DNA from 2 places in the Kitasatospora sp. CMC57 genome. Region 2 is predicted to be linked to the other one. Evidence: riboswitches for the same ligand, from Rfam matches in the RefSeq annotation. Region 2 holds a riboswitch; the other holds the start of a gene.
The links. Region 2 has a riboswitch for S-adenosylmethionine ahead of ACKUU6_RS24250 (aminotransferase class V-fold PLP-dependent enzyme). Riboswitches for the same ligand answer to the same signal wherever they lie in the genome.
Positions count from the first base shown of each region.

Region 1: another riboswitch for S-adenosylmethionine. It lies ahead of thrC (threonine synthase); the one in region 2 lies ahead of ACKUU6_RS24250 (aminotransferase class V-fold PLP-dependent enzyme).

Region 1 is NZ_AP035881.2:3,289,431-3,293,634, reverse strand. It holds gene ACKUU6_RS14465 (alpha,alpha-trehalose-phosphate synthase (UDP-forming)) at 1-74, opposite strand, end outside; gene ACKUU6_RS14460 (glucosyl-3-phosphoglycerate synthase) at 203-1,186, opposite strand; SAM riboswitch class I at 1,391-1,527, shown strand; gene thrC (threonine synthase) at 1,545-2,858, shown strand; gene ACKUU6_RS14450 (ubiquitin-like small modifier protein 1) at 2,891-3,169, shown strand; gene ACKUU6_RS14445 (cold-shock protein) at 3,758-3,964, shown strand.
Region 2 is NZ_AP035881.2:5,410,890-5,415,093, reverse strand. It holds gene ACKUU6_RS24260 (rhomboid family intramembrane serine protease) at 1-29, shown strand, start outside; gene ACKUU6_RS24255 (Lrp/AsnC family transcriptional regulator) at 26-307, shown strand; gene ACKUU6_RS24250 (aminotransferase class V-fold PLP-dependent enzyme) at 484-1,887, opposite strand; SAM riboswitch class IV at 1,941-2,057, opposite strand; gene trpD (anthranilate phosphoribosyltransferase) at 2,161-3,237, opposite strand; gene ACKUU6_RS24240 (hypothetical protein) at 3,343-3,768, opposite strand.

The sequences.
Region 1 (4,204 bases), 2.1 Mb from region 2:
GGCCCCCGGTTGGAGGCCACCAGGATGGGGGCGGCCCCGGTCAGATTCGAACGTTCGGTCGCGAGATCGGCCATGACACCAACCTTGCCTTGCACCCGGGGACCCAAACCACCCGAGCGGTGTCGCAGGGGCTCGGAACGTCCGGTTCAGGGGCTCGGGGCGAGCTCCCTGACGGGCACCTTCGCAGTGCCCGAGCCCCTGGTCAGCCCCGGCTGAGGTATTCGGGGACGGTGATCATCGGGGGACGTTCCAGGGCGGTGACCGGGTGGGTGTGGGCGGTGAACTCCCGGGTGGCCGGATCACGGGTGAACTGGGTGAGCAGGGGGTGGACCAGGTCGGGGGTGGTCTTGAGGCGGTGGGTGCGGTCGAGGCGGTCCAGTGCGGTGCGGTAGATGGTGGCCGCCATCCGGCCCAGGGCCTGGCCGTCCTGGTGCCGGTGGTGCCGGACGCCCACGTCCACCTGGGCCAGGGCGTCCAGGCCGACCAGGTCGAGCGCGTCCACCAGCAGACCCAGCTCGACGCCGTACCCGGTCGGGAACGGCAGCCGCTCCAGCAGTGACCGCCGAGCCGCGTACTCCCCGCCCAGGGGCTGGACGAAGCCGGCCAGTTGTGGCCAGTGCAGGTTGAGCAGCGGCCGCGCCACCAGTTCGGTCACCCGTCCGCCCCCGGTCGGCATCACCGCGCGGCCGGTCTCGAGCGGCCGGTCGTACATCGCCTTGACCAGCTGGATCGCCGGATCGGTCAGCAGCGGGCCGACGATGCCGGAGACGAAGGCCGGGTCGAACTCCCGCAGGTCCGCGTCGATGAAGCAGACGATCTCGCCCGAGGTCACCAGCAGTGAGCGCCAGAGCACCTCGCCCTTGCCCGGGGCGGCGGTCAGCCGGGCCAGGACGTCGTCCCGGTGCACCACCCGGGCGCCGGCCGCCGCCGCGGCCGTGGCGGTGCCGTCCACCGAGCCGGAGTCGACCACCACGATCTCGTCCACCAGCGGCAGCCGTTCCATCAGCTCCCGCCGGATCACCCGGACGATCTCGCCGACCGTCGGCTCCTCGTCGAGCGCGGGCAGCACCACGCTGACCGTCCCGGCCGGGCCGGCGGCGCGTTTGGCGGTGAGCAGGTCGGCCGGAGGCCGGTCGGCCGCCGTCCAGGAGCGTCGGCGCAGCCAGTCGGCCACCTCCGGCAGCAGCTCCTCGGGCGGGTCGGCCGGGGTCGGCTGGTCGGGCACGTCTGGTCTCCTCGGTTCGAACGCTCGGGACGGGGCTCCCGGGACGGGGCATCTCGCGACTCGGACGCACGGTTCCCCGCCGGGCGCCTTCGGATACAGTCTTCGTACTGCGGTCAGACCTTCGCACGTCGGGGTCGGCCGGAGAGCAGGACCACAACTTCACAGAGCTCATCCAGAGGGACTGAGGGAACGGCCCGTCGAAGTCCCGGCAACCTTCTCGTACGGCCGACCCCAGGGGTCATCCGGCGGGACAGGTGCCAATTCCGTCCTGTGGCGCGACCGCGTCACGGGGAAGATGAGGAGAGAGGCCTCCGCCATCATGGCTACCGCTGTTTCTGCCGCCCCGACCGTCGACCTCGGCCCCGCTGCCGCCCTGTCCTGTCGTGAGTGTGGCACCCGATTCCCGCTCGGTCCGAGCTTCGCCTGCGTCGAGTGCTTCGGCCCGCTGGAGATCGCGTACGAGTTCGGCTCCGAGTCCGCCGAGGAGCTGCGCAAGCGGATCGAGGCCGGTCCCGCGTCGATCTGGCGCTACGCGCCGCTGCTGCCGGTCCCGGCCGACGTGGCGGGCAAGCCCAACCTGAACCCGGGCTGGACGCCGCTGGTGAAGGCCGACAACCTGGGCCGCGAGCTCGGGTTCACCGCCCAGCTGCACGTCAAGGACGACTCGGGCAACCCGACCCACTCCTTCAAGGACCGGGTGGTCGCCTGCGCCATCGAGGCGGCGCGCGCCTTCAACTTCACCACCCTCTCGTGCTCCTCCACGGGCAACCTGGCCGGCGCCGTCGGTGCCGCCGCGGCCCGGGCCGGTTTCAAGTCCTGCGTCTTCATCCCGCACGACCTGGAGCAGGGCAAGGTCGTGATGGCCGGTGTGTACGGCGGCGAGCTGGTCGGCATCGAGGGCAACTACGACGACGTGAACCGGTTCTGCTCCGAACTGATCGGCGACCCGGCCGGCGAGGGCTGGGGCTTCGTCAACGTCAACCTCCGGCCGTACTACGGCGAGGGCTCGAAGACGCTGGCGTACGAGATCTGCGAGCAGCTCGGCTGGCGGCTGCCGGAGCAGCTGGTGATCCCGATCGCCTCGGGCTCCCAGCTCACCAAGATCGACAAGGGTCTGCAGGAGCTGATCAAGCTCGGCCTGGTCGAGGACCGGCCCTACAAGATCTTCGGGGCCCAGGCCGAGGGCTGCTCCCCGGTCTCCGCCGCCTTCAAGGCGGGCCACGACGTGATCCGCCCGGTCAAGCCGGACACCATCGCCAAGTCGCTGGCGATCGGCAACCCGGCCGACGGCCCGTACGTGCTGGACATCGCCCGCCGCACCGGCGGGGCGGTGGAGGACGTGACGGACGCCCAGGTGGTCGACGCGATCAAGCTGCTGGCCAGGACCGAGGGCATCTTCGCCGAGACCGCCGGCGGGGTGACCATCGGCGTGCTGAAGAAGCTGGTCGAGACCGGTCAGCTCGACCCGTCCAAGGAGACCGTCGCGATCAACACCGGTGACGGTCTGAAGACCCTGGACGCCGTCGCCGAGGCGGGCCTGACCGCCACCATCCGCCCGACGCTGGACTCCCTCCGCGCCAGCGGAATCCTCGACCAGCACAGCCGCGCCGCCGGTCTCGCCGCCTCCGCCTGATCCCCCCTCACCTCCCCGCTAGGAGCCCGCGCATGAGCGCCACCGTCCGCATCCCGACCATCCTGCGCACCTACACCGGCGGCGCCGCCGAGGTCACCGCCGAGGGCGCCACCCTGGGCGCCGTCATCGCCGACCTGGACGCCAACCACCCCGGCATCGCCGCCCGGGTGCTGGACGACGCGGGCAAGCTGCGCCGCTTCGTCAACGTGTACGTGAACGACGACGACGTGCGATTCGCCGAGGGTCTGGAGACCGAGATCAAGGACGGCGCGGGCATCTCGATCATTCCCGCGGTGGCCGGCGGCTGCTGAACTCCGGCACTCCGCGGAATGCCGTCGAGCCGCCGCCGGTACCGGAATCGCTATTTCCGGTACCGGCGGCGGCTCGCCGTCGTCGAGTGGAAAGTCGGGTGGAAATCCGGGTGGGCGCGAGGGAGTAGAGTGCGACTCGAGTCGGCGAATCCGCTCCAGCCGCCGCCAGTTCCACGCACCGTCAGCCGATCGCGTACGCAAGGCCCGTCCGGCCGTTGAGACATCCGCCGGACCGCGTGAGACAGAAGATGTCAGGCAAGCGTCAGAAATCTGGCCGCATTTTGCGGTGATGAGTCCGCTATGCCCGGAGTGAATTGCCGCATTCTGCCGCTTTCCTCCCTCGATATCCCATTCGACCGCTCCTGAATTCAGCAAGGTGGGCCCTGTTGCAGAGGGCGTCTGTCCGGATACATTCAGCCGCGATCGACGCATTCACCCGTCGGCCGGACCGCCTCGCGGTGGCCCGGTGGGGCGTTTGCGGCGTGCACGGCTGCGCCCAGGGGGGGTTCCCTCGGGCGTGCCTGTTCAGACCTGGGCCCGCATCCTGCGGGTCCGCGAAGGGCCAGCACAGCACAAGGGGAGTTCGGAATGGCTCAGGGCACCGTCAAGTGGTTCAACGCGGAGAAGGGGTACGGCTTCATCGCGGTCGACGGTGGTGCGGACGTGTTCGTCCACTACAGCGCGATCCAGATGGACGGCTACCGCACCCTCGAGGAGGGCCAGCGGGTCGAGTTCGAGATCTCCCAGGGACAGAAGGGCCCGCAGGCGGACATGGTCCGTACGCCGGCGGTCTGATCCTTTCCGAACCTCGGAGTCTCGGCTCGGCCAACGAGCTGGCGTCACCTGCTCGGTCCGCAGGCCCGTACGACACCCGTCGTACGGGCCTGCGGCGTTCCCGTCCGGAGGACGCCACTACCACGGTGGGGCTTGCACTCGATACCCGAGAGTGCTAATCATTGGCGTTAGCACTCACAGCATGAGAGTGACAACGGACCGGGTCGGTGAGGCCCCCGGGAGCGGTAGGGGACAAGACCC
Region 2 (4,204 bases):
GGAACCCACGGACAGGAGCGACAGAGTGATCACCGCGATCGTGCTCATCAGGACCAGCGTCGACCGGATTCCCGAGATCGCCGAGGCGATCGCCTCGATCGAGGGCGTCAGCGAGGTCTACTCGGTGACGGGTGGCTACGACCTGGTCGCGATGGTCCGGGTCCGGCACCACGACGACCTCGCCACCGTGATCCCCGGCCGCCTCAACAAGATCCCGGGCGTCGAGCACACCGAGACCCAGATCGCCTTCCGCACCTACTCCAAGCACGACCTCGAAGCCGCCTTCGCCCTCGGCCTCGACGAGTAGCCTTTCGGCAAGGCGTCCGGTTGCACTATCCAGGGGCTCGGGGAACTGCGAGGAGATCTGGCGTGTGGGTCACTGCGAAAGTTCCTGACCACACAACGTACGTTGAACGCTCCTGAGGTCGGCTCCGCAGTTCCCCGGACCCCTGACCATAGATGCCTGGGCGGCCTGCGAAAGGTTCAGCGCCGAGTGTCCGCCACGCACCGCCCGCCCTCGTTCCGGTACGTCCACGCCGCCCCGTCGGAGACGAGCTCGCGGACGGCCGCCAGGAACCGCTCCAGGTGCTCGTCCGGCGTCCCCGCTCCGAAGCTGACCCGGATCGCGTTCAGGCTGCGCTCCCCCGGCAGCGACGGCTCCGGTGCGCCGCACTCGGACGGTGCGGCCTCCTCGCCGCCGAGAAGCGTCCGCACCAGCGGGTGCGCGCAGAACAGCCCGTCCCGCACGCCGATCCCGTACTCGGCCGAGAGCGCCGCCGAGAAGTGCGAGCTGTTCCACCCCTGCACCACGAACGAGAGCACGCCCACCCGCGCCGCGTCCTCGCCGAACAGGCTGAGCACCCGGACCTCGGGCACCTCGGCCAGGCCGGCCTTCAGACGCTCGATCAGGTGCTGCTCGCGCGCCTCCAGGACGTCGAACCCGGCCTCGGTCAACGCCCGGCAGGCGGAGGCCACCGCGTAGGCGCCGATCACGTTCGGCGAGCCGGCCTCGTGCCGGGCCGGGCCGGTCTGCCACTCGACGGCGACCGAGCCGTCCAGCTCACGGGCGACGGTCCGGCTGGCGCCGCCGCCGGCCAGGTAGGGCTCGGCCGCGTCCAGCCAGTCGCTGCGCCCGGCCAGCACCCCGGCGCCGAACGGGGCGTACAGCTTGTGGCCGGAGAAGGCGATCCAGTCCACGTCCAACTCCCTGACCGAGACGCGGTGGTGCGGCGCCAGCTGGGCGGCGTCCAGCACCACCCGGGCCCCGTGCCGGTGCGCGACCTCGGTGAGTTCGGCGACCGGCCAGAGCTCGCCGGTGACGTTGGAGGCGCCGGTAACGCAGAACAGCCGGTGCTCGGCGGGCTGCTCGGCCAGCGCGGCGTCCAGGGCCGCGACCGCCTCGGCGTGCGAGCGCGGGGCGCGCAGGTAACTGACGGTCAGGCCGTCCCGACGCCAGGGCAGCAACGAGGCGTGGTGCTCGGTCTCGAAGGCGAACACCCGGGTGCCGGCGGGCAGCGCACCGGCCAGCAGGTTGAGCGAGTCGGTGGTGGCCCGGGTGAAGACCACCTGGTCGCCCTCGCGCAGGTCGAGGAACTCCTCGACGGTGCGGCGGCTCTGCTCGAACAGGTCGGTGGAGAGCTGCGAGAGGTACCCGGCGCCGCGGTGCACGCTGCCGTAGTAGGGGGCGTACGCGGCGACGTCGTCCCAGACCCGCTGGAGCGCCGGGGAGCTGGCGGCGTAGTCCAGAGCGGCGTAGGTGACCTTCTCGCCGGAGACCAGCGGGACCTGGACGTCGTGGCCGAGAACGGCGAGCGGGGCGCAGGTCGGGAGGTGCCGCGCGGAGCGCGACGAAACAAGGGCGGCGGCGGGCGACGGGTGGGCAGACATGGGGGTGCACTCCTCGGAAGGTCCGGGACCTCGGGGTGCAGCTGTGCCGCCGACGTCCGCGCTTGCCACGCGGACGATTCGCCGCGGGCCCGGTCCTCACCCAGGGCACCCCGCCACGGAAGGAGGGTTGCCGGACAGCAAGCTGGGGCTTGTCGCTGTCACTCATGACCTGCCGAGGACTCTAGGCGAGCCGCCGAGAAGTGGTCAAACAGCAGTCCGCCATCCGGACACAGCGAAGGCCCGGCAGGCAGCCGCCGGGCCTCAACGCGTCGATCAGGAACGGGTGGTGGCCGCCGCCCAGTCCTTGAGCAGGCCCTCCGCCGCGCCCGAGTCGATGGCCGCGGCGGCCCGGACCATCCCGGCCGCGAGCTGCTCGGCCAGCGGGGCGTCGGTCAGCTCCAGCGCGGTCAGTGCGGCGGCGCTGTTCAGCAGGACGGCGTCCCGGACCGGGCCGCGCTCCCCCGCCAGCAGCCGGCGGGCCACCGCGGCGTTGAACTGCGGGTCGCCGCCGCGCAGCGCCTCGATGCCGACCGGTTCGATGCCGACCTCGCGCGGGTCGAAGGTGGTCTCGGTGACCTGACCGTCCTTCACCAGCCAGACGTGCGAAGTGGTGGAGATGGTGAGCTCGTCCAGTCCGTCGTCGCCCCGGAAGACCAGTGCGGTGGCGCCGCGCCGGGCCAGCACGCCCGCGATCAGACCGGCGAGGCGGGTGTCGAAGCAGCCGATCGCGTGCGCGGTGACCCGGGCCGGGTTGGTGAGCGGGCCGAGGATGTTGAACGCGGTCGGCACCCCGAGGTCACGGCGGGCCGGGGCGGCGTGCCGCATCGCCGGGTGGAACATCGGCGCCGGGCAGAAGGTCAGCCCGACCTCCCCGGCGATCTCGGCCACCCGGGCGGGCGTCACGTCCGGGCTGATGCCGAGCTTCTCCAGCACGTCGGTGGCGCCGCTGGCGGAGGAGGCGGCGCGGTTTCCGTGCTTGACCACCTTGGCTCCGGCGGCGGCCGCGACGATCGCCGACATGGTGGAGATGTTCACCGTCTTCGCCCGGTCCCCACCGGTGCCCACGATGTCCACCGCAGGTCCGGGGATGTGCAGGGGGTGGGCGTGCGCGTACATCGACTCGACCAGACCGGCGATCTCATCCACCGTCTCGCCCTTGGCCCGGAGCGCGACCACGAAGCCGGCCACCTGGACCGGGGTGGCCTCGCCGCCCATGATCCGGTCCATCGCCCAGGCGGTGTCGGCCTGGCCGAGGTCCTGCCCGGCCAGCAGCGTGCTCAGCAGGTCCGGCCAGGTACGGACCACCTGCGCGGGGTCGCTACCGCCGTTCGCAGGTTGTGCGTTCACCATGGCTGACTCCAGCTCTCGATCAGGGATGCTGGAGTCAGCCTAGCGATCCGGGGTGCCCGGATGCGGGGTGCTTCTCTACAGGTGAGACGCGGGGCTGACGGCCCCTCAGCGGTGCGCGGGCGTCCGCTTGGCCACCCGGGCCCGGAGCAGGGTGGCGGCGGCCTCCGCCAGGGCCACCGGGTCCACCGGGTGGGAGATGGCGGCCTCGGCCCGGCTCCAGGCGGCGAGCCAGGAGTCCTGCGGCCGGCCGATCAGCACCAGCACCGGCGGGCAGCCGTAGATCTCGTCCTTGATCTGCCGGGCCACCCCGAGCCCGCCGGCCGGGACGGCCTCGCCGTCCAGGACGCAGAGGTCGATCCCGCCCTTCTCCAGGGCGCGGAGCACGGCGGGCACCGTGGCGCACTCCAGTACGTCGACCTCCGGGAGGTCGGCGGCGGGGCGGCGGCCCAGCGCGAGGGTGACCTGCTCACGGGTGTTCCGGTCGTCGCTGTAGACGAGAACGGTGAGCGTCTCGTCGGTCGTGTGCGCCATGGGCCCTGCTCCCGGGTACTCGTCCTCTTATACGGCTGTGTCTTCGTCGTACCGTGCGTCGGCTCAACCCGGCCCGGTGTGACCCGGACCACGTTCACCTCCGGATGCTACTCCCGCACACCCGCCACGGTGACCCCCTGGCGCGATCTCCCTCGGACGAGCCGCCACGCCCGTCGCGCACACGGGCGACGGATCGTCACCCCGGAAGCTCGGTTCCACTCGTACGGCGGACCCGCTAGCCGACCCGCGGCGTGGCGGCCACCCGGACGCGCGGGGCGAACGGGTACACCTGCCGTCAATGAACCGTCAGAAATGGGACACCGCCTCCTCGAAGCCCCCGTCCGACGCCCCGTCGGCTGCCAACGGGGCATACCGCACGCACCGGACACTCCGAGGTACACCCCCCGGCGTGAAGACGGAATAAGGGACCGACATA